4 regions of the Halomonas sp. AOP5-B2-8 genome follow, and region 1 is predicted to be linked to each of the others. Evidence: predicted binding sites of a transcription regulator. Region 1 holds the regulator's gene; each other region holds the start of a gene.
The links. The regulator sigma-54, encoded in region 1, starts transcription at its own class of promoters, with help from an activator protein. The targets are predictions, from matches to a motif close to TGGCACNNNNNTTGCTNT.
Positions count from the first base shown of each region.

Region 1 (7,716 bases):
ATGTCAATATTCGCCAGGGCGAAATGCAGCTGCGCGGCGAACGAGTGGAAATTCAACGCAATGAGGCGGGCGAGCTTTCACGGGCAACGTCGACCGGTGAGCGTGCTTATTTGCGCCATCAGGCCGAAGGGCAAGAAGGCCCGACGGAAGGCTGGGCTCGGCGGATTATTTATCACGTCGCCGAACGCCGAGTGGAGCTCGTTGATCAAGCTGAATTGACACAGCAGGACGACAAATTTACCGGAGGTCGGCTTGAATATTTCATCGACCGTGAAGTGATTCAAGCGCGCTCAGACGTTGAAGGTAGCGAGCCACAGCGTATACGCATGACCATTCAGCCTGAACAATAGAGAGTCTATCGATGGCAACTGCTGACAATGCGCCGATAAAAACATTATATGCCCACCACTTGGCAAAAAGTTACAAACGTCGCCGCGTAGTTAAAGATATTAACTTGGAAATCTCCCAAGGCAGCGTCGTTGGCTTACTCGGCCCTAACGGCGCGGGCAAAACCACGTCGTTTTATATGATTGTCGGGCTGGTCAAATCTGACGCCGGCAAAGTGGGTATTGACGACTTAGATTTAACTCGCGCTCCGATGCATGAGCGCGCAGCGGCGGGCATTGGCTACCTGCCCCAAGAAGCGTCTATTTTTCGCAAATTATCGGTTGCCGATAACATTATGGCGATATTAGAAACGCGCAAAGAGCTCGACCGCCCAGGTCGCGAAGAGCGCCTGGAGGCTCTGCTTGAAGATTTCCATATCACCCATATTCGCGACAACCTAGGCATGAGCCTCTCAGGCGGAGAGCGTCGCCGTGTAGAAATTGCCCGCTCGCTAGCGACCGAACCCGCCTTCATCTTGCTAGATGAGCCCTTTGCCGGGGTTGACCCCATTTCAGTGGGCGAGATTAAAACCATCATTCGCGCGCTGAAACAGCGCCACATTGGCGTTCTGATTACCGATCATAACGTCCGTGAAACGCTGGACATTTGCGATATCGCTTATATTGTCGGCGATGGCCATATCATCGCCAGCGGCCCCCCGGCATCTATCCTCACTAACCAGCAAGTCAGGGATGTTTATCTGGGCGCAGATTTTCGTCTGTAGGCTTATTTTTGCCCATAAATCCCGCCTTATAACGCTTTAACTACCAATGGCATGCTTATTGCACTTGCACCCAGCTCCCACTCGCACTAGGGTAAAGCATTCCGATTAACGAGTGGTTCTCAAATGGTCATGAAAGCTTCTCTTCAACTGCGCATTGGGACACAGCTGACCATGACACCTCAGCTGCAGCAGGCTATCGCCCTGCTGCAGCTATCGACTCTGGATCTTCGTCAGGAAATTCAGCAGGCCTTAGATGCCAACCCCATGCTGGAACAGGAAGATGAGTTCGGTGAAGAGGCCGTAAGCGAGCCTAAAGAGGAGGAGTGGTCAGAGAGCATTCCCACCGAGCTTTCCGTTGATAGCGACTGGTCGGACACCTATCAAGACATTGGCGGCACTGGCAGCAGCAGCGAGGGCCCTGATTTTGAGCGCCAGGCTGCCGAACAGAGCCTTCACGGCCACCTATTGTGGCAACTCGCCATGACCGATTTTAGTGTGCGTGAACAGCTGGTTTCCGAGAGCCTCATTGATGCACTAGATGCCAACGGCTATTTGACCCAGCCGCTTAATGATATTCGTGAAGGGCTACGCGCCCAGGGCATTGATAGCCTTAGCCAGCGCGAAGTCGAAACGACATTATTAAAACTGCAGCAATTCGAGCCCACCGGTATTTTTGCCCGCGACCTGCGTGAATGTTTGATGCTGCAGCTCGCCGCCCTGCCAGATGATACGCCACTGCTGGTGCCTGCTCGTAGGCTAGTGCGTCAGTTTCTTGAAGCGCTCAGCAAAGATGACATGCGCTTACTCAAGCGACGCTTAGGACTCGATGACGAGCAGCTAGCCGATGTCATCCAGCTAATTCGCAGCCTAGATCCACGCCCAGGCAGCGCTTATGGCGTGACCAACGACAGCTACATCACGCCCGACCTGGTGGTGCGTCATGATAATGAAGGCTGGCATTTAGAGCTCAATCAGGACGCCCTGCCTCGGTTAAGAATCCAACCTGATTACGCCAGCCTGATAAAGCGTGCGGACAAAAGTCAGGATAATCAGTTTTTGAAAGAACACCTGCAGGAAGCGCGCTGGTTAATTAAAAGCCTTTCGAGTCGTAACGACACGCTGCTGCGAGTGGGCCGTGAAATCATTACCCGTCAAATCGGCTTTCTCGAACATGGCGAAGAATCCATGAAACCGCTGATTTTGGCCGATATAGCCGCAGCCGTTGAAATGCATGAATCAACGATTTCACGGGTGACAACGCAGAAATATATTCATACGCCGCGTGGCGTGTTCGAGCTGAAATACTTTTTCTCTAGCCAAGTGAGTGGCCAGGATGGCGACAGCCACTCCAGTACCGCGATCCGCGCCCGCCTGAAAAAGCTGGTTCACGAAGAAGCGCCCAGCAAACCGCTTTCTGATAGCCGCTTAGTGACATTATTAGAAGAAGGTGGCATTCAAGTTGCAAGGCGTACGGTAGCCAAATATCGTGAAGCCATGGGCATTCCCTCTTCCAGTGAGCGGCGCCGTTTGCGCTAGGATCTGCCAGGTTGCAGCGAAACTCTCGACAAGGGCTTTGCAACGGGGCAAAAAGGGTTACAATCAAAAGGGCTACATATCTAAGTACTAAGTACAGTCCCTAAGTACGGTTCCTAAGCACGGTTCCTAAGTACAGTCCGATAGATAAGGAGTACGTCAATGCAAGTAAATATCACTGGTCATCACGTAGAACTGACTGACGCCTTGCGTGACTATGTTAATGAAAAGCTTGAACGTGTTGAGCGTCATTACGACAATATAACCACTGTGCAGGTCACCCTATCGGTGGAGAAAGAACGCCAACAGGCAGCCTGCACACTGCATGCAGCAGGCGCTGACTTACATGCAGAAGCCCTAGACAGTGATATGTATGCCGCTATCGATGCGCTAGCGGACAAAATTGATCGTCAACTCGTTAAACATAAGGAAAAAGCACAAGCTCGCGCCCAAGGCGCAGGTGTGCGTTAATTCAATGACGTTGGAAACCATACTCCCCCCAGAGCGCGTTCTTTTCGACGTCCCTGGGGGCAGCAAAAAAAGGGTGCTGGAATTTTTCAGCACCTTTATCGCCCAAAATACGCCCAGTTTAGATAGCCAAGAAGTGTTCAGTCGCTTAATCGGCCGAGAACGCTTAGGTAGCACAGGGATTGGTAACGGCGTGGCTATTCCACATGCCCGCAGCCCTCACTGCTCTACGCCTATTGCTGGTTTTTTAAAACTCTCAGAAGCGATTGATTTTGATGCTATCGACGGCGACCCCGTTGATCTAGTGTTTGTGCTGCTCGTACCGGAACAAGCGGATGACACACATCTCTCTTTGCTAGGCCAAGTAGCCACCATCATGAATGATGCGGATACTCGCCAGCGGCTACGCAAAGCAGGCAGTCAGCGCGAACTACTCGACCTCATTACAACTAAAATTCGTGAGCATTCAGCGGATTAAGCGACAATCAATGACCATCAAGTCCCTATTTAAGCCGTTGGATTAACGCGAAGAGAAACTCTATGCAACTGGTCATCATTAGCGGTCGTTCTGGGTCTGGCAAATCTATCGCCTTACAGGCGTTGGAAGACCTAGGCTACTACGCGATTGATAACCTTCCCGTCATGCTGCTGGGGTCACTGGTCGACGAATTACGCGACCAGAGTGATCGTACCCATCTGGCGGTCAGCATTGATGCACGCAACTTACCGGGGGCTCTTGAACGCCTGCCCTCGCTATTACAAGAGTTGCGCCAGCGCACCATTGATTTCCAAGTTATCTACCTAACCACTGATGCCCGAATTCTTCTAGAGCGTTACTCCGCCACACGCCGCCGACATCCGTTGACGCGCAATAGCGAAATGACCCTTGAAGAGGCTATCAATAAAGAAGAAGAGACCCTGCATGACATACGTGATCTAGCCGATCTATTGATCGACACATCGCGACTGTCAGTACACGACCTACGCCGCCGGATTACTGACCAGGTGGCTCACCAGCAGTGCGACCAGTTGACGTTGACGTTTGAATCGTTCGGTTATAAGCGTGGGGTACCCTTGGATGCTGACCTCGTCTTCGACGTGCGCTGCCTACCCAATCCTTACTGGGACCCAACGCTGCGACAATCGACAGGCCGTGACGCCAACATCGTTGCCTTCTTAAAAGGCTATCCCGTTGTGGATGCCATGAGTAACGATATCCAGGCATGGCTTGAGCGCTGGTTACCGGCTTATCAGAATAGCCAACGTAGCTACATGACCGTTGCTATTGGCTGCACCGGTGGTCAACATCGCTCTGTCTATATGGTGGAGCAGCTAGCAAAAAGCTTAGCGGCTCGTGTGGGCGAAGTTCAATTGCGCCACCGAGAGCTAGGCCTGCAATATACGCTGAGCGAACAACCCCCAACGCCGTTGACCAGTCTCTCCTCGACCAGCGATCAATTACCAACGACTTAAGCACGTCTATTGATTAATGACACCACTCGGCGAAAAGGAACCAGGGTGCCAGAAAGAACACTCACACTCACCAATCAACGCGGACTACATGCCCGCGCGGCGACGAAACTAGTTAAATGCGGCCAACAGTTCACGGCTAATATACGTGTCTATAAGCAGCAGCAGGCTGCCGATGCCGCTAATATTATGTCGCTATTAATGCTCGCCGCCCCGTGCGGTACTGAGCTAGCTATACACGCCGAGGGCGACGACGCAGAACAGGCGCTTGATGCGATTCAAGCGCTGTTCGAGGCTCGCTTTGAGGAAGATCAGTAGCCATTTACGCCGATTAGTTACCGGCTACTGTCATCGCATCAATCAACCAGCTACCCGTGTGCACGCTGCCACGGGTATCGGTATCATCACCAATGCCCACTAGGCCCGCGAACATCCGCTCCAGATTACCAGCGATCGTAAACTCTTCGATCGGGTATTGAACCTTACCGTTCTCGACCCAAAAGCCGGCCGCCCCACGGGAGTAATCGCCGGTAACGCCATTAACGCCCTGGCCCATCAGCTCCGTCACCCAAATACCTTTCCCCATCTCTTGCAGCAGTGCTTCGCGAGGCTTCAGCGGTGCTGTCAGGCGTACATTGCGCGCCCCACCAGCATTGCCCGTAGTCTGCATACCCATCCGCCTAGCGCTGTAGGAAGACAGCATATAGCTTTCGATACGCCCCTCATCGATAAAGCGATTATTGCGCGTTTGCACCCCTTCGCCATCAAACGGTGAGCTCGCGGTAGCGCCCACTTCCATGGGTCGCTCTTCAAGGCTAAACCAGTCGGGAAAGAGCACAGTACCAAGCCGATCACATAAAAAAGATGACTGGCGATACAACGCTCCACCGGCGATACCGCCCAACAAATGCCCGATCAAACCACCGGATAACGACGGATCAAACAGCACTGGAAAGGTCCCCGTGGGCGGACGCTGAGCACCCAGCCTACGCAGCGTGCGTGCGGCGGCTTCACGCCCCACGTCAGCGGGGTCACGCAGTGCTCTGGGATCACGCGCAGAGGTATAGTCGTAGTCACGCTGCATGCCGCCGTCATCTTGAGCAATCAGCATGCATGATAGTGAATGGCTACTGCCTTTTTGAGTGCCTAAAAAACCATGGCTATTGGCATAAACGCGCACCCCTTCACCGCTGGACAGCGAGGCACCATCCGACTGAGAAATACCTTCCACGTCACGCCCCGCCTGCTCGCAGGCAAGCGCTAATTCAATCGCTTCATCCGTGGTAAGCGCCCAAGGATAGTGCACTTTCAAATCGGGCAGCTCGCTTGCCATCAGCGCCGCATCGGCTAGCCCTGCGGCGGGATCTTCACCGGTATATCGAGCAATCGCCAACGCTTTCTCTACGGCGGCCTGAATCGACGCGCTGCTGGCATCTGTAGATGAAGCGCTACCCTTACGCTGTCCTACGTAAAGCGTCACGGCAATACCCTGGTCTCGGGATAGCTCAACCGTCTCAACTTCGCCCAGACGCACGCTCACGCCTATACCCTGATCCACGCTTGCGCCCACTTCGGCGGCATCTGCGCCCATACGTTTTGCCAACGCTAGCGCCTCTTCGGCCCGCGCGGTGAGTAGCGACTGCTGCGCGGATGCATCAAATGCCTGTGCCATATGGCCTCCTTTTTCGCCGAATCTCTCTCAATAGAATGTCTTTGGCGAATCAATGTTGTACTCGCAGCTGGTATAATGCCGCAACGAATCTTGTCTGTGAGTCACATTATGCGTAAGCAACGTCCCGATCCAGTTGAAGTAGAAGAACAGGAAGAACGCCCTAGCAAGTCGCAACTCAAACGCGAAATGCATGCCTTACAGGCACTTGGGGAAACATTGATCGCTATGCGACCAGCAGAACGCGCCCGTTTCCCCCTCTCTGACGATATGCTGCGCGCAATTGAAGAAACCGCACGCATTCGTTCTCATGAAGGTCGCCGACGTCATATGCAGTACGTTGGCAAATTAATTCGTAAAGAAGATCTCACTGCCATTCAAGGCGTATTCGATTCCATTGATCAGGAACAAGAGCAGCGCGATCACGCCTTTCATCGCCTCGAAAAATGGCGCGAACGCTTAATTGACGAGGGCGATGAGGCTGTCGATCTGTTCATGACTGAACACCCCGACGCCGATCGTCAAACGCTGCGTCAGCTCATTCGCAATGCCCAGCGAGAACGCGAAGAGGGCAAGCCGCCAACGAGCTCGCGCAAGCTCTTCAAACACCTGCGCGAAACCCTGGCACTTTAAGCCCGAGCGTAAGACAGCGCTTACGAATGAGTACCGCCGACCGTCAGCTCATCCAACTTGAGGGTGGGCTGACCAACACCGACCGGCACCCCTTGTCCTTCTTTACCGCACACACCAATCCCGGTATCAAGGGCCATATCGTGACCGATCATCGAAACGCGCCCCATCGCCTCAGGGCCATTGCCAATAAGCGTTGCGCCTTTGACCGGCACAGTCACTTTGCCATCTTCAATTAAGTAAGCTTCACTGGCGGAAAATACGAACTTACCCGACGTTATATCAACCTGGCCACCCGCAAAACTTACTGCGTAAATGCCACGTTTTACGCTTTTGATAATGTCACTAGGCTCATCCTGACCAGCCAGCATGACGGTATTGGTCATTCGCGGCATCGGCATGTGAGCAAATGACTCGCGCCGAGCATTTCCTGTCGGCGCCATTCCCATCAAGCGAGCATTGAGCTTGTCCTGCATGTAACCGGTCAAAATACCGTCTTCGATAAGCGGCGTGTATTGGCCAGGTGTACCCTCATCATCGATACTCATTGAGCCACGACAATCGGCTAGCGTCGCATCATCTACAATATTGACGCCCTTCGCGGCGACCCGCTTGCCCATCTGCCCCGAAAAAGCGGAGCTTCCCTTACGGTTAAAATCCCCTTCAAGACCGTGGCCCACGGCTTCATGCAGCAAAATACCCGGCCATCCTGACGCCAAAACCACGGGCATTTGACCCGCGGGCGCATCAACGGCTTCGAGGTTCACCAGCGCCTGACGCACAGCTTCTTTAGCATAGCGCTCCGCCACCTGCTCATCACGCAGCTTTGCCATTG
Region 1 covers NZ_JBQSVS010000003.1:491,040-498,755, forward strand. The annotation lists gene lptA (lipopolysaccharide transport periplasmic protein LptA) at 1-350, shown strand, start outside; gene lptB (LPS export ABC transporter ATP-binding protein) at 362-1,111, shown strand; gene ACT3RP_RS09875 (RNA polymerase factor sigma-54) at 1,235-2,647, shown strand; gene hpf (ribosome hibernation-promoting factor, HPF/YfiA family) at 2,807-3,115, shown strand; gene ACT3RP_RS09885 (PTS sugar transporter subunit IIA) at 3,120-3,590, shown strand; gene rapZ (RNase adapter RapZ) at 3,653-4,585, shown strand; gene ACT3RP_RS09895 (HPr family phosphocarrier protein) at 4,631-4,900, shown strand; gene pmbA (metalloprotease PmbA) at 4,914-6,254, opposite strand; gene yjgA (ribosome biogenesis factor YjgA) at 6,363-6,884, shown strand; gene tldD (metalloprotease TldD) at 6,905-7,716, opposite strand, start outside.

Region 2 (7,716 bases), on a different contig from region 1:
CAGGCCTATTGGCCTGGGCGTGTGGTTGTGCATAGCGAGGCTTAGAAACGGTAGTGAACGCTAGCCGTCACACCGCGCTCAGCGCCGAAGTAGCAGTAATCAAGCGAGTTGCACGAGGCGACGTAATCTTTATCCAGCATGTTGCTAATGTTTAAGCGTGTTTCGACGCCCGGAACACCTACGTGGCTTAGGTCGTAACCGATGGTGGCATCGACTAGCGTATAGTCTGGCACCGTTTCAGTATTGGCACGATCGGCGGCGATGTCTGCGTAATGGCGCACGCCAACGCCCATATCGACACCGTTTAGCCAGCCGTCATTGGCTGCATAGTGAGCCCATGCCTGTACTTGATGGCGCGGTGAGTAAATCGCGTTGTTACCCTGGTTGCCGTCGTCGCTTTTAGCGTAGGTGATGTCGGTGAAGCTATAGCCTGCCTGAAGCGAGAGCGTATCGGTGAGCTGCGTTTGTGCCTCCAGTTCAAGCCCTTGGGATTCAATTTCACCCACGGCGCGGTAAGGGTCGCTCGGCTGCTCTTTAGTCGCTACGTTTTCCTGAGTGATATGGAAAATGGCCGCGCTGTACTGGTTGGCGCTACCGTTGGGCTGGTATTTCACCCCGGTTTCCCACTGCTCGCCTTCCATGGGAGAGAGTAAATTGCCGCTTTCATCGACGAAACTGGTCGGGGTAAACGCAGTGGAGTAACTCAAATAAGGGGCCACGCCATTATCGAATAGATAAACGGCGCCGGCACGGCCGCTAAACTGCGTGTCACTGAGTGAACTCGTATCGTCGGTATCGAGGTTGGTGTTATCAATGCTAACCCAGTCGTAGCGCGCGCCCAGCGTGAAGCGCCAGTTATCGACGGCGATTTGATCCTGTAAATAAACCCCGGTTTGTTCGATTTTATGTTGTTCACGAATCGGGTCGTAAAACGCGAGCGGATCGCTACCGTAGATTGGCTCGAACGCATTCAGGGAAGGGAACGCGCCGGATGGCCATGAAACGTCATTTTCACGCTGCTGGTAATCGACCCCGAAGAGCAGTGTGTGATCGACAACACCGCTGCTGAGGCGCGCTTCCAGCTGGTTATCAACCGTCACCGCTTCAAGGGACTCGTTACTGCCGGAGTAATAGCGATTCAATTCGTTGGAGGTCGGTGAGGACCAGCCAAAGCCATAGGCTTGGTTAAGCACGACGTCAGAGTTGAGATAGCGCAACATCTGGCGGCCCGTCACTTGATCGTTGAAGCGGTGTTCTAGCGAGTAGCCGACCATTCGCTGAGTACGCTCGTAGGCATCGTAGTCTGCTTCGCCGTCATAGAAGTTATTGCTGATTTTACGCCCGTTGCGTGGCACCACTGAGCCCTCATAAGGAACGCCAGAGTGGTAGCCGCCTTCGGGTTCGTCCTGAAGGTAGGCTTCGACAGTCAGGCTAGTATCGTCGGTGATGTCCCAGGTTAGCCGAGGCGCAATAGCGTAGCGCTGCTCTTCCGTTGGACCAAATTGAGTATCAGCAGCGCTGGCAATGCCGGTTAAGCGGAATGCTACGCGTTGCTCAGCGCCAATGGGGCCGGTGACATCAAACGCCGCGCTGCGCTGGTTGTTATTACCCACTCTAAAGCGCAGCTCACCGCCTTGTTCAAACTCGGGCCGTTTGCTGTTCAAGGCCACCACGCCGCCGGGTGAGGCGCGCCCGTAGAGTACCGATGCGGGGCCGCGCACCACCTCAATACTTTCCAAAAACCACGGGTCGATGCGCATACTGCTGTGCGAGTTGGCATCGCCCATGACTTTTAGGCCGTCTAAAAACGTATTGCTTAAACTGCCATCAGAAAAGCCGCGTAGCACCAGATAGTCAAAGCGATTGGACGCGCCCACTTGGTTGGAGTATACGCCTGGCGTGTAGTCTGTGGCCCGTTGCACTGTGCTTACCCCGCGATTATCCATTTGCTCACGGGTAATCATGGAAACGCTTTGCGGCGTCTCAATAAACGGCGTTGCTACTTTTGTCGCGGCTTGCTGTGCCGTGATGGTGACCGTGCCCAGCGACGTTGCCTCTTGTGCAATCGCGGGTGTAACGCTGAGTACGGCAAGAACGGCGGCACTTAGCGGAGAGCATAAGAACAGAGAGGCGTGTGGGGAGCGGCGAGGCGCTAAGGGCATGACGGTGTACCTGCAAGGAGAAGCAATTAACTAATATGTTAATGAGAATTATTGCTCTTAATTGCTAGGGAAAGGTATGCGCGATGACAAAGAAGCTATTGGATATGACAAAAAGCGCGGTGCGAAGGAACTTGCTGCGCAAAGATACCCACAGCGCGGGCAGGGAAAACCATTAGCACCGGCTGATAACCGCCGTGGGGGCGATACCAAACTGCCGCTTGAAGGCGGTCGCAAAGTTGGTTGCGTGGCAATACCCGCAGGCGTGGGCGACCTGTTGAACGCTATAGTCGTTTTCTAATTGACGATAGGCCTCTTGCAGGCGGCAGCGGCGTAAATGATCAAAGATGGTGCAGCCGTATCGGTCGCGAAACTTTTGACGCAGGCTGCTCTGGCTCATGGCCATGCTGCGGGCCAGTGCTTTAAGGGAGTACTCGGCCATCGGATGGTTGCATAGGGTTTCATGCAACTGAGCGAGCCGCTCGTTCTCGCGCGCTTTAAGACCGGGCGTAAGTGAGAAATCAAAGGTAGATGGCGTGGGTAGCCCATAGCCAAGTAGCTGTAATGAAAGGCCATGCCAGAGCAGCGACTGGCGCCAGTCGTCCAGCGGATGTTCGCTTGTGGCAAGTAGCTGTGTAAAGAGCGCCGGTGGCAGTGTCCAGGTGCGCAGTTGTGGCTCATGTGCGCCTGGTAGCGCATAGGGAGCGGTTGCCAGAACGGCAATATTCAGCGTGCGCAGCCGCACCTGAGCGGGCTGTTCGACAATCAGCGGTGCCTGCGGAGTGAAGTGCGCGCACAGCCCTTGGCCGGCACCGATAGTGAGTTGCGTATGGCCTTGACTGATATTAATACGGCCATCCATAACCACACACATAAACCATGGCACGGACTGAGTTGAGCGCGAGAGATAGCGATGACGAACCTCAAGATCCGACAGTGTGAGGTGCAGCGCAGGAGGCAGCGATAAATCGCTGACGCTGCCGTGTGCGAGCGGGCAGTCAGACGCCTCCCCAGGGTGTAAGTAGTCGATGCCGTATTTATGCCCTAGCTGGCTAAGCGTGGCCGGAGTTAACGATGTAAGCGTTGGCATCGGTGCGATACATCCATAACGTTGCAATATACCTAGTAATCGAGCGACCAGCCCAGCGTAAATGTACGCCCGCGGCCCTGATAATCGTAAAGATATTCCGGTCCGTAATTGGGTGAATAGAACCCAACTGCGCGTTGCCCCCAAGGCGTAGAATACTGCTTATCGGCCAGGTTGCTGATACCCAGGCTAACCGTGCCAAAGTCAGTGTCCTGACTGCCAATCAGATCAAACAGGGTAAAGCCATCAATACGATCGCCATCGGCGTCTTCGTAATCCCGAGCGTGGCTGCCCTGAAGGCGCAGCGTACGCTGATTATCGCTCCATGCTACGTGAGTGGTCAGGCTATCCTGAGAGGGATAAGGAGCAACGGTAATGCCGCGATCCTGCCAGCTGCCATCGACTTTTTGCTCGGAGACCAGCGCATGCAGAGTGCCGCCCACTTCCCAATGATCGCCAATAAAGCGTGTCACAGAGGCTTCTAAGCCGTAGTCGCGCCGATCATCGTCGATTTGAGTAACATTGAGGTCGCTATCCAACTTCATGGCGATGTCCGACCAGGCGTAGTAAGCCGCCGCCTGGGTCAGCCAGTCGCCGCCCCTATAGCGCCAACCCAGCTCGACTTGTTGTGCCTTAATGCCCTTAAGCGGGTTGTCTGCGACGGTCTGGCCGGCACGGCCGTAATACTTGGATGGGTCGGGCAGCTCAAAGCCTTCTGAGTAGCCGAGCCAACTTTGGTGGCCGTTGTCAAAGTCGTAGAGTGCGCTGAGGTTGTAAAGCGTCACGTCGTAGTCGCTGGAGCCGCCCGGCACGCTGTTGAAGTTGTCTATCTCAACACCCATTTGCTGGTGGCGGATGCCGCCGCTCAACTGCAGCTGATCCGTTGCCCACCACTCGCTTTGTGCAAACAGTGCGACCGTATCAACTTCAAAGCCTGGGTAGCGTGGCGTAATACTGCCAGTGCGCTGGATGAGGCCGCCGCTGGCATCACTGGCGACGCGGTCAAAACGCATCTGCGAGGCATCAAACGACTCCCGGTCCAGATCCGCGCCGTAGGTCAGGTTTAGTGAGTCGCTGAGGTCGGCCGAAAACAACGCTTTTAAGCCGCTTAAAGTGGTGTTCTGCTGGGAGGCCGCGAAATAGTAGCCACCGCCAGGCGCCGCATACGGGAAGGGGTGAAAGCTAGATTCCTCTTCACGATGGTAGACCTGAAGATAGAAATCTTGGTTAAGCAAGTTGGCATGATGATAGTTGGCACTAAACATCTTGCGATCAGTGCGCGGCTCTCGGTCAGCGCTAAAGCCATCGCGGATATCGGCATTCTCTAGACTGGGCGTTGCGGCAGCCAAATCAGGGAAGTAAAGGCCACGGTCACCCTGCTTGCCTGACTCGTAGAGTTGGCCGCTAAGCATCAGTGTCTGTTCATCGCTCAGCTCAATGCGCAGGTTGCCAAGAATATCTAGGCTGCGGTTGTCTTGCAGGTCACTCTGGGCGATATCGGGAAAAATCTCATCGCCACCGGCATCATACTGGCGGCCATTTTCCACTAGCGATACGCCAATGCGGCCCTGCACTGTTTCATTACCACCGCTAGCCGATTGAGAAAGCCGCCGATCAACGTCATGGCCAGTATTGAATCCGCTGGTCACGCTGGCCTGAGACTCGAAATGAGGACGACCGCTTTCGCCTTGTTTGGTGATGATATTGATCAACCCGCCCGTCGCGCCCCCGCCGTAAAGGCTGCTGGTGCCGGAAAGCACTTCGACACGCTCGATATTAAACGGGTCAATGGCATCGAACTGGCGTGACAAGCCGCGTGAGTTATTCAATGAAACGCCGTCAATCAGCACCTGCACGCTGCGCCCACGCATGTTTTGCCCTGCATTGGTGCGACCCTGGGGACCAAAATCAAGCCCCGGTACCAGCCTGCCCAGCGCCGTTTTAAGGTCGCCGCCAGCATTGATTTGCTGCTGAAGCTCGCGGCTTTCGACAACGTGCACCGCCCCGGGAATCTGGCTGATTTGTGTTGGCGTGCGCGAGCCGACCACCACCATGGTTTCCTGCTCAGTATGTCCAAACGGGGTTTGCGAATAGGCAAGCAGAGGAAAAGCGCTACTCAAAAGGCTAGCGCTTACAACGAGATAGCGTTTCATGAGTTTTCCAGAGAACAGGTTTGTTATTGGCAGTGATCCTAATCATTGACAGTCTAAAACGCAATGATAAATGTTCTCATTGTTTTTGGAAATAACAAGCGTTGCTAGCTTCTCTGCTGCTCTGAGCTACGCGGCGGCGATTTAGGCCGCCGCGAAGTGCATTACTGGTTGTCTGACGGGCCGCTAGAGACAGGCTTGTCGGCCGTCGGTGTGGGTGACGGCGCTGCGGCCTGCTGCGTTTCAATCACGGCTTCCAAGTTTGCCACTTGGCGTTCCAGCGCTTCGACGCGCGTTCGTGTGCGCTGTACGACATCCATCAAAATATCGAAATCTTCGCGTGAGACCAGCTCAAGGCGATCAAACGCGCTGCGAACCACTTGCTGTACGCCTTTTTGAATATCTTCCGGCGCTTGAGATGCGTTCTGTAAGCGGTCGCCAATCTGCTGTGCCAGTCGGCTAATACGGTCTTGAGGCGCCATGGCTCTCTCCTAATGGGTCACACATAAAAGATAATTGCTTACCGGTAAGGATACGCAACAGTGGGCGACTTCGCATGTGCCGCGTGCGTTTACTGTCTTGTGCGTGATTTGCATCTAAATAGGGCGGGCAACGTTTGCTTACGCTCTTTTTTGGTGCGCCAGGGCTGTTACGGTAATGATTTTACGCAAAATCGGCCATTAAAAACCATTTTTTTTATGTTAACTAAATGATTTTAAATTAAAAAAAATCAGCTGGCACAGTATGCGCATTAACGGTTCAGGTGCTTATTCTGGCGGCTGCGCCGCTACTAATCTAGCAGGACTTATCCAGCAGGGGAGATCCGGGATGAAACTCATCACCGCTATCATCAAGCCATTCAAGCTCGACGACGTTCGTGAAGCACTCGCCGATAACGGCGTGCAGGGCATTACCGTTACCGAAGTAAAAGGCTTTGGTCGTCAGAAAGGTCATACCGAACTGTATCGCGGTGCCGAGTATGTGGTCGACTTTCTACCCAAAGTGAAAGTGGAAGTGGCCGTAGACGATGATCGCCTAGAGGGCGTACTGGATGCGATCTGTAACGCTGCTAACAGCGGCAAGATTGGCGACGGCAAAGTCTTTGTGACGCCGCTAGAAGACGTGATCCGTATTCGTACCGGTGAACGCGGCGCAGATGCCGTTTAAACCGCACTCACAGGGTACTTTTTTAGTTCAACGGAGAACTAACAATGAATGAATTGGCTGATCTAAGCTACGCACTCGATACCTTTTACTTCTTAATTTGCGGCGTGCTAGTCATGTGGATGGCCGCTGGTTTCTCCATGCTTGAAGCGGGCATGGTGCGTTCGAAAAACACGGCAGAAATTCTAACCAAAAACATCGCACTGTTTGCTATTGCCTGCACCATGTACCTGCTGGTTGGCTACTTCATCATGTACTCAAGCTCTGCCGGTGGCTTCCTGCCAAACCTGGGCTTCTTGATTGGTGCCGAAAACAGCATTGATGCCGTCACCGCAGGTGGCGACGATGCTCCATATTACTCCATGCGAGCCGACTTCTTCTTTCAGGTTGTGTTTGTCGCAACGGCCATGTCGATTGTGTCTGGAGCGGTGGCTGAGCGTATGAAACTGTGGGCATTCCTGGCCTTTGCGGTTGTCATGACCGCGGTGATCTATCCAGTATCTGGCTATTGGACATGGGGCGGCGGCTGGTTGGCTGAAGCGGGCTACTCTGACTATGCCGGTTCGGGCATTGTGCACATGGCTGGGGCCGCTGCTGCGCTAGCCGGTGTATTGGTGCTAGGGCCACGTAAAGGTAAGTACGGTAAAGATGGTTCGATTCATGCTATTCCCGGCGCCAACATGCCGCTGGCGGCGCTAGGCACACTGATTCTGTGGATGGGCTGGTTTGGCTTTAACGGTGGCTCAGAGCTAAAAATGTCGGATATCGGTTCCGCTAACAACGTGGCACAGGTGTTTGTTAACACTAATGCGGCCGCTGCGGGTGGCGTCATTGCCGCGCTTATTCTGGCGAAACTGTGGTTCCGTAAAGCGGACCTCACCATGGCGTTGAACGGTGCATTGGCGGGCCTCGTCGCCATTACTGCCGATCCGCTTTCTCCTTCTGCTTTGAGTGCGGCGATGATTGGCGCGATAGGTGGCATCATCGTTGTCGCTGCCATCGTGACACTGGACAAGCTGAAACTGGATGATCCTGTCGGTGCTATCTCTGTTCATGGTGTGGTCGGTATCTGGGGTGTGTTAGCAGTACCGCTGAACAATGCCGATGCAACCTTTGGTGCTCAGATCATTGGCATTGTGGGCATCTTTGCCTGGGT
Region 2 covers NZ_JBQSVS010000004.1:7,631-15,346, forward strand. The annotation lists gene ACT3RP_RS10175 (TonB-dependent siderophore receptor) at 42-2,162, opposite strand; gene ACT3RP_RS10180 (helix-turn-helix transcriptional regulator) at 2,335-3,249, opposite strand; gene ACT3RP_RS10185 (TonB-dependent receptor) at 3,282-5,399, opposite strand; gene ACT3RP_RS10190 (accessory factor UbiK family protein) at 5,561-5,878, opposite strand; gene ACT3RP_RS10195 (P-II family nitrogen regulator) at 6,225-6,563, shown strand; gene ACT3RP_RS10200 (ammonium transporter) at 6,608-7,716, shown strand, end outside.
Region 2: ACT3RP_RS10195 (P-II family nitrogen regulator) is a predicted target of sigma-54. The motif match lies at 6,132-6,149, and genes of this name have one in related genera.

Region 3 (7,716 bases), on a different contig from region 1:
GTCTCTCCTTTGATATCGACTCGTATTCAACAGCCTATGCCATGGTCATTGGTAACATCGTGGGCACCTTCGTATCTCCCTTGGCTCCCGCCGTGTGGCTGGCGCTAGGGCTCTCCGGTCTAGAGATGCACAAGCACTTGCGCTACTCGTTCTTCTGGATGTGGGGGTTGAGTATTGTACTATTGATGTGTGCTGTTTTACTCGGCGTGATAGCCGTTTGATCCACGGATGCTTCACGGCTAAGCTGAATTTGGGAAGCCGGTAGCAATGGAAGGCGGCGCATTCTGGAAGATGCGCCGTCACAACGTTAATGCGCGGTTAAGGCGAGTGAGCACAATGAACAAAATGCCCATAAAGAACTTTTTGTCTTTTATGCGCATAAGCTTGTCGGTCAGGGGCACGGTCTTCTAACGTTCGCGACGTGTCATCACATAATAAGACCAATATTTATACAAATAACCATACAACAACACTGAGATCTGGAGAACGCCATCATGACCTCGCTTACTCTTAAGCGCTTATCTGTATTTGCTCTACCACTAGCCGCATTTGCTGGAATGACGACCGCCGCACAGGCGCAAGAGTGGACACCAAGCCGCTCTATTGAATTCGTCGCGCCAGCTAATCCGGGCGGTGGTTGGGACACGCTTGCCCGCACCATGTCGCGGGTGATCCAGCAAGAAGGTCTGGCCGATGAAAGCTTCGCCGCGATCAACGTACCCGGCGGTGGCGGTGCCGTCGCCTGGGCACAAGTGGCGCGCGACGCCGGCAATCCGCACAAGCTATTTGCGACCAGCCCACCGATGATTTTGGTGCCGCTGGCAGGCGCCTCACGCTATGACCACACCGACTTTACCCCGGTCGCTAGAATTAATACCGACTACTCGATCATTCTGGTCGCGGCAGACTCTGAGTATCAAACGCTGGAAGATCTGTTTGCGGCTCTTAAAGAGAACCCCCGTTTGAGTGTTGGCGGTGGTAGTGCACCGGGTTCGATGGATCATATCTCTGTGGCAGGTTTGGCCTCAGCGGCGGGTATTGATGCTGCGGACATCAACTATATTCCGTTTTCGGGCGGCGGCGATGCCATGACTAACCTGATGGGTGGCCATATTGAAGCGGTCATCACCGGTGCTGGCGAGTCAGTTGGCCAATTGGGTGAAGGTAGCCAGCTCCGCGCGCTGGGTGTTTCCTCTGAAGAGCGCTTGGGTGGCGGCTTAGCCGACGTACCTACCTACCAGGAACAAGGCTACGACTACACCTTCGATATCTGGCGCGGCATCATGGGCACGCCGGATATGCCTGAAGAAGCTGTGGCTTACTACGAAGATCTGTTCGCTGAAATGCTTGAAACCGACGCCTGGCGTGAAGCGAGCGACCAGCTGGGCTGGATCGACGCCTACCAAAACAGCGAAGAATTTGGTGCCTTCCTGGATCAGCAGCAAGAGCAGTTCAGCGATGTGCTGAGTGAGCTTGGTTTGCTGCGCCAGTAATCCTACTCCTGTATAACCCAGCCGCCTAAGTGCGGCTGGGGCACCCCCTGTTGTTAACCACTTGTTTTTTCTTAAAAAACCGTGACTAAAACGGGTTGTTAACGACAGTCGGTGCGTTGGCTCCTTCGGAGAGATTCCTATGACTCGTTTAAATACCAATCAGTGGTTAGCGCTGATATTGGCGCTATTGGCTGTCGCCTACATCGCGATGGCATGGCAAATCCCGACTTTCCCGCTACCGCGGCCGGTCGATTCAGACCTGTTTCCCAAAGTATTAGGATTTTCTTTATTGATCCTGTCGGGCTTTCTGTTCTTTGAGAAGCCTACGCCGATTGCCGGTGCTGACGAAATTGATCAAGAGGCACAACAAGGGCCGCTGCTATTAACGCCCTGGGCACGAGTCATCGTGACCTCGCTGGCAATTGCCGCCTATGCATTTTTACTGGTACCGATTGGCTTCGTGCTCGCCTCGACGCTGCTTTGCGTGGGTTTAACGGCTTACTACGGCTACCGCCGCCATACGGTTAACCTCGCTACGTCACTGGGGGTGGTGTTAGCGCTTTATCTCACCATGACGCGAGTGATGGACGTCTATCTACCCACTGGCGTGCTGCCTTTCTAAACCAGCCGTTTTAGTCGAAATTAAGCTAGCAGGTCTTTAAGAGAGTAATTCCCATGGATGCCTTCAATAATCTGATGTACGGCTTTGGCATCGCGCTTGAGCCGATCAATATCGCTTACGTGTTTGCTGGCGTATTCGCCGGCACTATTATCGGCATGCTGCCGGGCTTAGGCCCTATCAGCGCACTTGCCCTTATGATTCCTATTACCTTTGCCATGGAGCCTTCGTCAGGTTTAATTTTAATGGCGGGGGTTTATTACGGCGCCATCTTCGGCGGCTCTACGTCTTCGATACTGCTCAACGCCCCCGGCGTGGCGGGCACGGTGGCGACCTCTTTTGATGGCTACCCGATGGCTAAAAAAGGGCAAGCGGGCAAAGCGCTGGCGATTGCCGCCTACGCTTCCTTTATCGGCGGCACTGTTTCCGTTATTTTCTTAATGCTGATCGCACCGCTGTTGTCGAAAGTGGCCGTCAGCTTTGGCCCTTCTGAGTACTTTGCACTGATGGTGCTGGGCTTAACCGCCGTGGTCTCGCTGTCGGATAAGTCTCTGGTCAAAGGGCTCATTGCCGCCGTGGTTGGGGTGATTATCTCGATTGTGGGTATCGATATGCAGACCGGCACCGAGCGCTATACGTTTGGCTCCATTCAGCTTCTCGATGGCATTGATTTCCTTGTCGTAGCGCTGGGTATTTTCGCGCTTGCCGAGGTGTTTTATATGCTGCTGCGCGGCGGCGGTGGCAAAGAAGTGCCGCGCAATGCGATTGGCTCGCTGAAGTTGACTCGCAGTGAAGTAAAAGAGATCGCTGGCCCCATTGGCCGTAGCTCGGTACTGGGTTTCTTTACCGGCGTACTGCCAGGTGCGGGCGCAACCATCGGCTCATTTTTGGGCTACAGTATGGAAAAGCGTATTGCTAAAGATGGCCACACCTTTGGACAGGGCAATATCAAGGGCGTTGCGGCACCAGAAGCCGCCAATAACGCTGCTTGTACCGGCTCCTTTGTACCGCTATTAACGCTAGGCGTGCCGGGCTCGGGTACTACCGCGGTGCTACTGGGTGCGCTGCTGGTAATGGGCGTGAACCCTGGCCCCATGATGCTTGAGCAGCGCCCGGACGTGTTCTGGAGCGTGGTTGCCAGTATGTATATTGGCAATATCTTCCTGCTGGCGCTTAACCTGCCGCTGATTCCCTATATCGCCAAAATTCTCGATATGCCCCGCCCATTGCTGTTATCGCTCATCCTAATCTTCTGCATGATCGGCGTTTACGGCATGAGCTTCAGCGTGTTTGATCTGCTGCTGCTGTTGGGCTTTGGCTTGGTTGGCCTGGGAATGCGTCTGTTTGGTTTCCCGGCGGCGCCGCTAATCCTGGCGCTGATTTTGGGTAATATCATGGAAGAGTCCATGCGTCGTGCGCTGCAAATCTCGGGTGGCGATTGGACAACGTTCGTCGATAAGCCGATTGCGCTGGGGCTGCTGCTGGTTGCCTTACTATCGCTTGGCTTACCGCTACTGAAAAAACGCCGCAAGAAACGTACCGCTATGTAACTCATTAGTGGGGTGTTTTGGATGATTAATAAGGAGTCTTGGGGATACCCAGGCTCCTTTTTTGTATCTCACGCTTTTGTCGGTTTTGTAATCAAATGGTGAGCTTAGCATTGCTGTTGTGTGTCGACGCCCGACAATTACCCGATTGGTGCACAGGGTTTTATTGGTGCATTGATAGCGTGCTTAAGCTCAGGCGTCGTGCTTAATGTTGGTGCATTCGGCTAGACTATGGTTTTTTATAATATCAATAAGTCATTGAATAAATGGCTGTAAATAAGTGTTGTGCCAATCTGGCGCACCCCTTGCAGGTGTTAATGGCTAGTGGACGTATTGGGGGAACTAACATCGCAGCCCTAAATGCGACGCCAATTAACAAGCCCCACACATAAGGGGTGCAAGGAGGTTCAAGTGATCACATTGCCATACAACACAAGCGCTCGCTCGACACACCTGAGCGCAACCCGCTCGCCGGGTCGCTTTGCGCTCGCCTTGCTAGCCGCTGTCGTGATGGGGGCCAGTGCTCAGGCCATCGCTCAAGATGCTGATCAGAGCGAAGATCCGATTAAGGTCGGCATTCTACATTCGCTCTCCGGCACTATGGCGATCAGTGAGACCGTTCTTAAAGACACCGTCGAAATGTTGATTGAACAGCAGAACGAAGCGGGTGGCCTGCTGGGTCGCCAGCTAGAGGCCGTTGTCGTCGACCCCGCTTCTAACTGGCCGCTGTTTGCTGAACGCGCCCGTGAGCTGCTGGCTCAGGAAGAAGTTGACGTTATTTTCGGTAACTGGACCTCGGTTTCCCGTAAAGCGGTGCTGCCCGTCGTGGAAGAACTCAACGGCCTGCTTTTCTACCCGGTGCAGTACGAAGGTGAGGAGTCCTCAGAAAATGTCTTCTACACCGGCGCGGCGCCTAACCAGCAGGCGATTCCTGCCGTTGAGTATCTGATCAACGAAGTGGGTATCGAACGCTTCGCGCTGATCGGCACCGACTACGTGTATCCGCGCACGACTAACCGGATTCTTGAGGCGTTTCTCAAAGATGAGTATGGCATCGCCGACGAAGACATCATGGTCAATTACACGCCATTCGGTCATTCCGATTGGCAGAATATCGTGTCTGAGCTGAGCCGTTTTGGCGAAGAGGGTAAGCGTACCGCCGTCATCTCAACGATTAATGGCGATGCCAACGTGCCGTTCTACACCGAGCTTGCTAACCAGGGCATCGATGCCGCCGATATTCCGGTCATCGCCTTCTCCGTGGGCGAACAGGAGCTTACCGGTATCGATACGGGCCCGCTAGTGGGTCATTTAGCCGCTTGGAACTACTTCATGAGCGTCGATAATGATGACAACTATGACTTTATCGATGCCTGGATCGACTACACCGGCGACGAAGAGGCAGTGACGAATGACCCGATGGAAGCACACTACATTGGGTTTAATATGTGGGCAGAAGCGGTTCGTAAAGCAGGCACCACCGATGTCGACAGCGTAAAAGATGCGATTATTGGCGTGACGGTGCCGAATCTATCCGGTGGCTACGCGGCGATGATGCCCAACCATCACATCACCAAGCCGGTGCTGATTGGTGAAATTCAAGACAACGGCCAGTTTGATATTGTCTGGCAGACGCCGTCTACCGTGGCAGGCGATGCTTGGTCGGATTACCTACCCGGTTCGCGTGATCTGATTGCCGATTGGCGCAAGCCGATGGAATGCGGCAACTTTAACGTCGTTAACGGCTCGTGCGGCGGCAGTACCGCCGTAGAAGAAGCCGAAGCGGCCCTCGCAGAATAACGATGATTTCCCTCTACGCCTGACTGAAAAGTGAGGCGTAGAGGAGCACGCTACCTTTCCCTCTCAGATAACCAAAGGAAGAACCCCATGAGGCGTTTCCTTTCCTTAGGGCTACTGTGCCTGCTGTTGTTGAGCATCACAGTCACCTCGCAAGCCCAAACGAGTTCTACAGCTAACGCTGACGCCGCCGCCCTTGAGCTGCTAGAAGCGCTGAACGTTAAATCATATAGCGCTAAAGGCGACGCCATCACCGCTATTTTGCAAAGCGATGATGAGCGCGCCCGCGATTGGCTGCAGGCGCTATTGGATGGCCGCTTACAGAGTACCGACGATGGCAGAATAGTGCTGGTGCTCGACAACAGCGGCCGCGAGTGGCCGGTTGCCGATGTACTAACGGGCGAAGCGCTGGGCCAGATGTCGCGCCGCGACTTAGATCGTATCGGCATAAATAACGCGCTGCGCAATCAGCTGCGTAGCGCCATCGCCGTGGTTGACCTTTACTCGCCTAACATTGAGCGTCGTCGCCACTCGGCAGAACGGCTATTGGGCGAAGTGGATGAAACGCTGGCCGAGCCGCTCAGTGAGCTGATTGCCGGCGAGCAGGATAGCCAGGTTGTCCGCAGGCTTTCCCAAGCGTTAGCGATCTACCAAGTGGAAAGCGGTGAGCTGGCGGGCGTTGAAGCGCTGCGTGGCAGTCTGCATCCTCGCGCCCGAGTCGCGCTAAGCCGCGCCGTGAACGGAGATGACCCCATTGTGGCAGACGCAGCGGCGAGCGCTTTGGGCAGCATTGAACAAAATCTCAAGATTAATCGTGGCTTGGAAACGCTCTACTTCGGTTTAAGTCTCGGCTCGGTACTAGTGCTGGCAGCGATAGGCCTGGCGATTACCTTTGGCGTCATGGGCGTGATCAATATGGCCCACGGTGAGCTGATGATGCTGGGCGCTTATACCACCTGGGGAATGCAGCAGCTGCTGCCCGGCCAGCCGGGGCTGGCGCTGATTCTTGCTATTCCTGCGGGCTTTATGGTCGCAGCGCTGGCGGGTATTGCCATCGAGCGCGGCGTTATTCAGTTTTTAAAAGGCCGCCCGCTGGAAACCTTGCTGGCGACCTTCGGTATCAGCTTGATTCTACAGCAACTGGTGCGCACCGTTATTTCACCGCTTAACCGTACGGTGATTACCCCTGAGTGGATGAGCGGCTCTTTAGTGATCAATGATGCGCTGTCTCTCACGCTTAACCGTATGGTGGTGCTCGGTTTTGCGCTGGTGGTGTTTGCGGCGCTGATGCTGATTATGCGCCGCACACGGCTAGGGCTTGATGTGCGCGCCGTGACGCAAAATAGGGCCATGGCCCGCTCGATGGGCATTCGCGCTACCCGTGTCGATATTATGACCTTCGCACTGGGTTCGGGCGTGGCCGGTTTGGCAGGTGTCGCGCTTTCCCAGTTGACCAACGTCGGCCCTAACCTGGGGCAAAACTACATCATCGACTCCTTTATGGTGGTGGTGTTTGGCGGCGTCGGCAATCTGTGGGGAACGCTGGTGGCGGGCCTCTCGCTGGGGATTATTAATCAGGTATTAGAACCTTGGGCGGGCGCAGTGCTGGCCAAAATTATCGTCTTGGTCTTTATCATCCTATTCATTCAAAAACGCCCGCGTGGACTCTTCCCGCAGAAGGGCCGGGCTGCGGAGGGCTAAACGATGTCATTGACGACCGAATCATCGACCAATTTTTGGCTAACACGTCCGTTCAGCGAGCGCTCTACGCAGATTTTTTTAGGCGTGCTGGTCGCTGCGCTGGCGTTAGTCACGCTGCTACATGTGGCGATACCGCCGGAAAACCCGCTGCATATTGGCGCGTATACGGTCAATTTGTTCGGCAAGTACCTAAGCTATGCGCTGCTAGCGGTGGCAGTAGATTTAGTGTGGGGCTATCTGGGTATTTTGAGCCTGGGGCACGGTGCGTTTTTTGCTATTGGCGGCTACGCCATGGGCATGTACCTGATGCGCCAAATAGGTGATCGGGGTACCTACGGCCACCCGGTGCTGCCGGACTTTATGGTGTTTTTAAACTGGGACAGCCTGCCGTGGTTCTGGCAGGGCTTCGACATGGCCTGGTTTGCCTTTGCCATGGTGCTCTTGGCCCCCGGGCTGCTGGCGTTAGTGTTTGGCTTCTTGGCGTTTCGCTCGCGAGTGACCGGCGTTTACCTGTCGATCATTACCCAGGCGTTAACGTTTGCCTTAATGCTGGCGTTCT
Region 3 covers NZ_JBQSVS010000004.1:78,511-86,226, forward strand. The annotation lists gene ACT3RP_RS10495 (CitMHS family transporter) at 1-221, shown strand, start outside; gene ACT3RP_RS10500 (Bug family tripartite tricarboxylate transporter substrate binding protein) at 495-1,493, shown strand; gene ACT3RP_RS10505 (tripartite tricarboxylate transporter TctB family protein) at 1,633-2,115, shown strand; gene ACT3RP_RS10510 (tripartite tricarboxylate transporter permease) at 2,169-3,662, shown strand; gene urtA (urea ABC transporter substrate-binding protein) at 4,170-5,459, shown strand; gene urtB (urea ABC transporter permease subunit UrtB) at 5,547-7,157, shown strand; gene urtC (urea ABC transporter permease subunit UrtC) at 7,161-7,716, shown strand, end outside.
Region 3: urtA (urea ABC transporter substrate-binding protein) is a predicted target of sigma-54. The motif match lies at 3,954-3,971, and genes of this name have one in related genera.

Region 4 (7,716 bases), on a different contig from region 1:
CACGTCATCCGCACTCAAGGTGCTCTCCGCCGAGCGCTTTCCCGATGGTCGCTGCAATGTCGAGGGTGTTTTCATTGCGGGTGAAGCGGGTGGGTTTGGTGGTGCCCAGTTAGCCTTGGCTCAAGGCGCGCTATCTGGTGCCGCCGCTGCGAAGCACTGTGGGTATAACGTAGAAGACACGACTACCCATTGGTCTTCACAACAGCGAAAGCACCAACACTTTCAAAAAGCGCTCTGGAGCGCGTTTTCTTCTCCGCTCAAACCGCTGGCGGGCATCACCGACGATACGATTGTATGCCGCTGTGAAGGGATTACCGCAAAAGAGATAGTAAGCGGGCGCGAGCCATGTAGCGATGTGGCCTCTATCAAACGTCAAACCCGAGCGGGTATGGGGCGGTGCCAGGGCCGCTACTGCGCCGCCACGGTTAATATGCTCATCGCCAGTGACCAGAAAACCGGTAGCCAGTTTGATTTGCCCGCACCGCAAAATCCTATTAAACCGATCGCGATTGGCGCGCTGGCTATTGAAAAAGGGGAGTGGGCCGGTCACCGGCGGGTGACGATGCCTACCGCGCGCGTTATTAACGAATCGACTACATCGCCACCAAGTATCGAGGTCGACGTGTTGGTGATTGGCGCCGGCATTGCGGGCAGTGCTACCGCGATGTCGCTCGCCAAGCAGGGCGTTGACGTAGCGGTATTGGATCGAGGGCTTCCCAACGGCCAAGCGTCGGGTGGCAATGCGGGAAGCTTACACGTCCAGCTGCTGTCGTTCGATTTTGGCAAAAAAGCCGAAAGTGGCGGTGGCCCCGCTGCCAGTACCTTACCGCTTCAGCAAGCGAGTGCATCGCTCTGGGAGCAGCTGGCCAAAGAGCTTGATAGTGATATCGAATTCAAGCGCAGCGGCGGCATCATGGTGGCTGAAAGTGAAGAGCAGATGCGCTTTCTCGAACGAAAAGCAGCGCTTGAACGCTCGCTCGGTATCGATACCCAGATGATTGGCCGCGCCGATATCGAACATAAGCTACCCGCTATTTCAGAGGCGGTCATCGGTGGGGCGTGGTGCAGTGAAGAGGGAAAAATAAATCCGCTTTTGGCGACCCCCGCTTTGGTACGCGCCGCCCAACAGGCCGGCGCGCGCTTTTTTACCAGCGAGGCAGTTCAGAGCCTGGAGTATGCCAACGGAAAGTGGGAGGCAACCACCAGCAGTGGCCGCCAATACCGGGCAGGTAAAGTCGTCAACGCCGCTGGGGCATGGGCGGGCGAAATCGGTAAGCTGGCAGGGGTGAGCGTGCCCGTACACGCCGCACCGTTGCAGATGATCGTGACTGAAGCAGCAGAGCCAGTTGTTGATGTACTGCTTGCCCATGCCGATCGTCATTTGACCCTCAAGCAGGCGGCTAACGGCAACGTGATTATTGGTGGCGGTTGGCCTGCCGGGCTGAGCATTCCCTTTGGCTACCAGCGACCGCTTCTGGAAAGTATCGAGGGTAATCTTTGGGTCGCCCAGCATGTGTTGCCCGCTTTAAATCAACTGCGTGTACTGCGTACCTGGGCGGCCATCAATATCAACATCGATGGCGCCCCTATTTTAGGTGAAGTACCTCACCGCCCCGGTTTTTATAATGCGGTGACGTCCAACGGCTTCACACTTGGGCCTTTGGTCGGACAGATCACCGCGGATTTGATAACGCGCGGCAAGAGCGACTGGAATCTGGCACCGTTTTCGCTCGCGCGTTTTGAGGGGCAGGGTGCGGCGTGACGTCATTGACACTTCCTGCACAGCGCCCGTTGCGCGGCATTGTCTGTATGCTAGTGGCTGCGGCACTTTTTGTAGCAATGGATTCTTTGGCCAAATATCTGGGCGATGACTACTCCTCTGTGCAGTTGGCCTGGTCGCGTTATAGCGTTCACTTGATTGTCCTGATATTGCTACTGATCATTTTGGGTAGGCTTAATCGTAGGGAGCTTGAAAGCCGTGCACCTTGGGGCCAATTTGGCCGGGGCTTGCTGCTGCTGGGAGCCACAATATTTGCGTACTTATCGGTTCGTGCGTTACCTCTCACGCAGGTCTATGTTGTCAACTTCAGCTCGCCGCTTATCGTTACGCTACTTGCTATACCGCTTTTAAATGAACGTGTTGGTGCTAAACGTATATTGGCAGTTCTCTGTGGGTTTTCAGGCGTTCTGATTGCTGTTCAGCCTGATGTGGGTGACTTTAACGTCGAGCTTTTATTGCCGGTAGGGATGGCGGTGTGCTTTGCGCTTTATCAACTGGCAACGCGATACTTTGCCGCGCAGGACTCCTCGCTTACCTCGCTCCTTTATACAGCCGCCGCAGGGGGCGTTGTCAGCACGTTGGTGGTTCCCTTTTTCTGGGTGCCCGTGCAAGCGCAGGATATCCCACTGTTTATTTTGATCGGATTACTCGGTGCGCTCAGTCATTTTGCGCTGATCGAGGCAATGCGTTCGGCCTCGGCTTCACTGGTATCTCCCTTTTTATATTCACAGCTTATTTGGGCAACGCTCATTGGCTACTGGTTTTTCGGTGACTATCCCACCCGTGACACGTTCATCGGAGCAGGCATTGTTGCCTTAGCAGGTGGTTATCTCATTATCAATGAGCGCCATCGACATTAAACGGATAGGAGGCTTTATGAGCGAACAATCTAGAACGGTGCTTATGTTTGTTAACGGTCAGGCGATGTCTGGCGGAAGTATCAATTTTGCTTTAAAGGAGGCTAAGTTTTTGGGCGCCGTTAATACTGCCGCGAAGTATCGTTTTTACTCCGTGCGTGATGAATTCCCTGGGCTATGGCCTGTAGAACAGGGCGGTAAGTCCATCCCTGGTGAAGTCTATGAAGTCACTTATGCTCAGCTTCGCGAGTCATTGCTTCCCAACGAACCTTCCGAGTTAGAGCTGAGTATTATCGAACTGGAAGATGGAAGCGGCTCTTTGAGCATGATAATGCGTGAAGAGGATATTAACGTTGATGGCGTTGTAGATATTACCAATCGGGGTGGCTGGTTAGCGTATCTTTCAGCCAAGGGTGAGACGTCTGTATGAAGGGTTACGATTTAGTCATCCGTAACGGCACTGTTGTCACCGCTTCCGATACGACTATATGTGATATCGGCATTCGCGATGGGAGGATTGTTGCATTAGGAGAGTCGCTAGGTGCCGGTAAGGAAGAGATAGAGGCGTCAGGGCATTACGTTTTGCCAGGTGGTGTCGATGCTCACTGTCATTTCGATCAGCCATCGGGGCCAGGCATCCAAATGGCTGATGATTTCGAAACGGGCACTCGATCAGCAGCCTGTGGCGGCACCACAACGGTTATTCCGTTCGCTGCGCAGCAAAAAGGCGATACGTTAAGAGCGACGGTAGAAGATTATCATCGCCGGGCAGATGGTAATGCCTGTGTTGATTACGCTTTCCATCTGATTGTTTCTGATGCCACGCCCCTAGTCTTAAAAGAGGAGTTACCTTCTCTGATCGAGGAAGGATACACGTCTTTTAAAATCTACATGACCTACGACGATCTCAAGCTAAATGACCGGGAGATCTTAGAGACATTGGCTGTCGCAAGGCAAGAAGGTGCGATGACAATGATCCACGCTGAGAATGCTGACTGCATTGCTTGGTTAAGTGATGCGCTTGAAGCCGCCGGTCAAACCGCACCGCGCTTCCATGCAACCTCTCGCCCGCCCGTGGTAGAAAGAGAAGCAACCCATCGCGCAATTTCGTTTGCCGAATTAGTCGATACCCCTGTTCTTATTGTACATGTGTCAGGGCAGGAGCCGATTGAACAGATACGTTGGGCGCAAGGGCGAGGTTTAAGGATTTATGCTGAAACGTGTCCTCAATATCTGTTCCTAACAGCTGACGACTTGAAGTTGGATGGATTTGAGGGCGCAAAGTGTGTCTGTAGTCCTCCTCCCCGTGATGCGCGAAGTCAAGAGGCTGTTTGGGAGGCACTTGAAAACGGAGTCTTTCAAATTTTTTCTTCAGACCATGCGCCGTTCCGTTATGAGGATGCGGAAGGTAAAAAGTCGGCTGAAGGCAAGTCGTTTAAGCACATTCCAAATGGTATTCCAGGTGTTGAGACTAGGCTCCCTCTTCTGTTTTCAGAAGGCGTTTTAAAAGGCCGAATCGACATCACCAAATTTGTCGCATTAACATCCACTAATCCGGCTCGGATATACGGTCTTTATCCTCGTAAAGGAACACTTGCCGTTGGGTCTGATGCCGATATCGTGATATGGGACCCTACTCTTGAGTGGACGATTACCAACGATAGGCTACATCACAATGTTGATTACACGCCTTATTCAGGTATGACCCTCACAGGTAAACCTATAACAACGTTATTGCGCGGTCAGGTTGTCTGGAAAGAGAATATCTTTATAGGTGGGCCGGGTGAGGGATGTTTCTTACCGTGCGAACGCCCCCAGCCAGCAATGCCTAAAGGCGTTAGTAAGGGGTTTTAGCTTTAATGCTCAATGATGATAAACCGCTAGACGACCTGCAGTTTGAAAAAGCCGTGCAGTCAGTGACTACGATGACTTTAAGAGGTATTGGGCTGACGGTATGAGTATTGGCCAGCGATTAGATGGGCTGTCGCATACGCAAAATCGCTACGCCTAAACCGATAAAAGCACTGCCCATGATGCGATTGACCCACTTTGCTCGGCGTGTGTTGCTCAGCCAGCGAGTGAGATGTTTCGCGAGCCCGCCGTAGGCCATTAAGGTGGCGAATGAAAGCACCATAAAGGTGCCTACCATCATAGAAAATTGCGGAAGCAGCGCGCGCTGTGTATCCAAAAACTGAGGAAACAGAGCAGTAAAAAACAGGATTGCTTTTGGGTTGCTCATGGCGACCAGCAGGCCTTCACTGAAAATGCGCCAGTGAGGAATGGGCTTGGCAGCGGTGGACGGTACTGCCAGTGAGCGTTTGCTACGCCACTGGCGAATGCCTAAGTATATCAAGTAAGCGGCGCCGCCAAATTTCAGCAGGCTAAACAGCGTTTCTGAGGCATTTAATATCACGCCTAACCCCAATACCGCGGCGCTCGCCAGTATTAGCAATCCCATAATATTGCCCAGCGAGGAAAGCGCCACGCGCTTTGTTCCACCGGCCATGCCATTACGCACCGCGACTAAAAAAGCGGGCCCAGGGCTCGCAATGCTGACCAGCGCCATGGCAACAAACAGCAGCCAAGTGGAAAGTGGCATGGGTATATCTCCTAAGAGGATAAAGCCGGTTAGTCAGACGACCGGTATCTATCTAAGCGCTGATGGCAAGCCCGCACCTATGGAACGTTAACATTTCACTAGCCCAGTGGCCCGCTGGTAACCGTTGTCTTCAATCCTTTAATAATGGCTTGACCATCCTCACGCTTGAGTTCGTCGTACCAGGCTTGCGTTTGGGCGGCGTCGTGCCCATGAATCATCTCCGCGCGCTTACGGGCGCGCTGGACGATCTCTCCCACTCGGCTAACGCGTTGCGCGTCGTACTGCGTCAAGGCGCTGGCAATGGCAGATGAGGTGTCGGTATGTTCTTCAAGTGCGCGCTGCACGACTTGAGCCAGCACCCAGGCGTCTTCCATCGCTTGGCAGCCGCCTTGGCCAAGGTCGGGTGCCATGCCATGAGCAGCATCACCTAGAAGGGCAACACGCGGTGCGGTCAGTGAATCAAGCGGAGGAATATCGTAGATTTCCACACGCGCCATGCGCGCAGGGTCGAAGCGTTCGATAAGTGCCTGCACCGGCGCAGCCCAGCCTGCAAAGTGTGCGCGTAATTCATCGCGATAGTGGCTGGGGTCGTTGGTGGTGCCAGCGGGGAGCGGTACATCAAGAAAACAATAAAATTCCTGCGCGCCTTCGGCATTGCCCCCGTTGCCCATGGGCATAAACGAGACACGCTTCGCGTCGCCGACATACTGATCCCAGTGACTCTGCGGTGCCAAGGCATCATCGGCAGGCACGCGTACATTCCAGTTCACATAACCCACGTATTGGCGCTCAACGGGGTGACCCACGACCTTACCGCGCAGCTTTGAATGAGTACCTTCCGCGACGACTAATAAGTCTGCGTGCAGGCTTTCGCCATCGTCAAAATGCGCAGAAACACCGTCGTGCGTCAGCGTGTAATCATGACAGCGGCGGCCAAACTGCACATGCTCGGTGCCTACCGCGTCTAGCAACATTTGTTGTAGGGCGGCGCGAGAAATAGGGCATGCACGCTGCTCGATCTCTTCAAATAGCGGCACCAGGCTAAAATCGGTTAAGGGTTGACCGTCATGCGTCAGATAGCGCATCTGGGTGATGTTGCCACTTAAGCCTTCAATGGCGTTACCAAGGCCCAGTTGATGCATGACTTTCACGCCGTTAGACCATATCGAGAGCGCCGCGCCTACTGGACGCATCGTTGCTACGCGTTCAACCACCGTGACCTGATACCCTTGCCGCTGGAAAGCGAGAGCGGTGCTCAGCCCGCCAATGCCCGCGCCGATAACGAGAATATTGAGAGGCGTAGTCAGAGGGCGAGACATAGCGAGCTCCTTGAAAATGGGAAGGCACAACGGCTAACACGTCATATCAGCTGTTACCGCGAACTGTATACAGCGTTAAACCTTAATGTATAGGCAATCATAGTGCCAAGTCAGTCGTTACTTACCTGGGCGTCAAAACCTAACCGACGCCTGTAGGCTGACCTCTAGGGGATCGCCGACCACGACCCGTGTGTTGCCACCGCTTGAAGGGTAGTAAGTGGTGTCGAACAGATTCTTGGCATTGAGCTGCAGGTGAAGGGTGTCGCCCAGCCAAGGGGTGTCCCAGCCGATAAACGCGTCAGCGACGGTGTAGTCGTCTAACTGGAAACTGTTGTCAGCATCGCCTTCGCGCTCACCCACATAGCGAACCCCACCACCTAAGCGCCAGTTGCCCAGGCCAGGCGCGGTTGTTAAATCGTGTGCCAAGTAGAGGGTGGCGGTATGGCGTGCGGCGTTGGTCAGCCGGTTGCCCTGGGTATCTTCGGTGTCTTTAAGTACTTCGGTGTCGGTATAGGCATAAGCGCCTAGTAGTGAAAGCTGATCAGTCAACTGGCCGGAAACCGTTAGCTCCCCCCCCCGTGAACCCGCTTCGCCTACCGTGCGGGTCACACCGTTGTCTGAGACGGCAACATTCTCCTTGCGGATATCGAACAGCGCAACGGCCAACGAGAACTGGTCGTTCCATAGATGCTTCACACCGATTTCGCTGCCCATACTGTGTTCAGGATCCAGCGCCTGTCCGGTATCGCTGTCGGCCCCATTGGGCACAAACGCTTCGCTGTAGCTGGCATAAACGGACGTCTCCGGGGTCAGGCGATGCAGCAGACTGATTGATGGCAGGAAAATATCGTCGCTGGTATCCGTCTCGGTGATGAAGTCCTGCCCACGGCCGGAAAACTGCTCGTAGTGTGTATAGCGCCCGCCTAGCCCCAGCGTCCAGCGGTCGTTGAAGTGCCAGCGATCATTGAGATAAACGCCGGTCGTATTAACCTCATCCAAGCGGTTGCTGCGCGAGGTGTTAAGGCTATCGCTATCCAGCGTCAGGCCGCCGTAGCTCATAGCGTAAATGTTTTGATCAGTCACCGACGAGCCGCGATACACCTCGGCCAGATAGTCGCGGCGACGTTCGTGGTCAATTCCTACGGTAAGGTCGTGGCGCAT
Region 4 covers NZ_JBQSVS010000004.1:310,658-318,373, forward strand. The annotation lists gene ACT3RP_RS11555 (FAD-dependent oxidoreductase) at 1-1,762, shown strand, start outside; gene ACT3RP_RS11560 (DMT family transporter) at 1,759-2,640, shown strand; gene ACT3RP_RS11565 (allophanate hydrolase-related protein) at 2,657-3,067, shown strand; gene hydA (dihydropyrimidinase) at 3,064-4,491, shown strand; gene ACT3RP_RS11575 (LysE family translocator) at 4,610-5,236, opposite strand; gene hpxO (FAD-dependent urate hydroxylase HpxO) at 5,335-6,555, opposite strand; gene ACT3RP_RS11585 (TonB-dependent siderophore receptor) at 6,688-7,716, opposite strand, start outside.
Region 4: hpxO (FAD-dependent urate hydroxylase HpxO) is a predicted target of sigma-54. The motif match lies at 6,646-6,663, and genes of this name have one in related genera.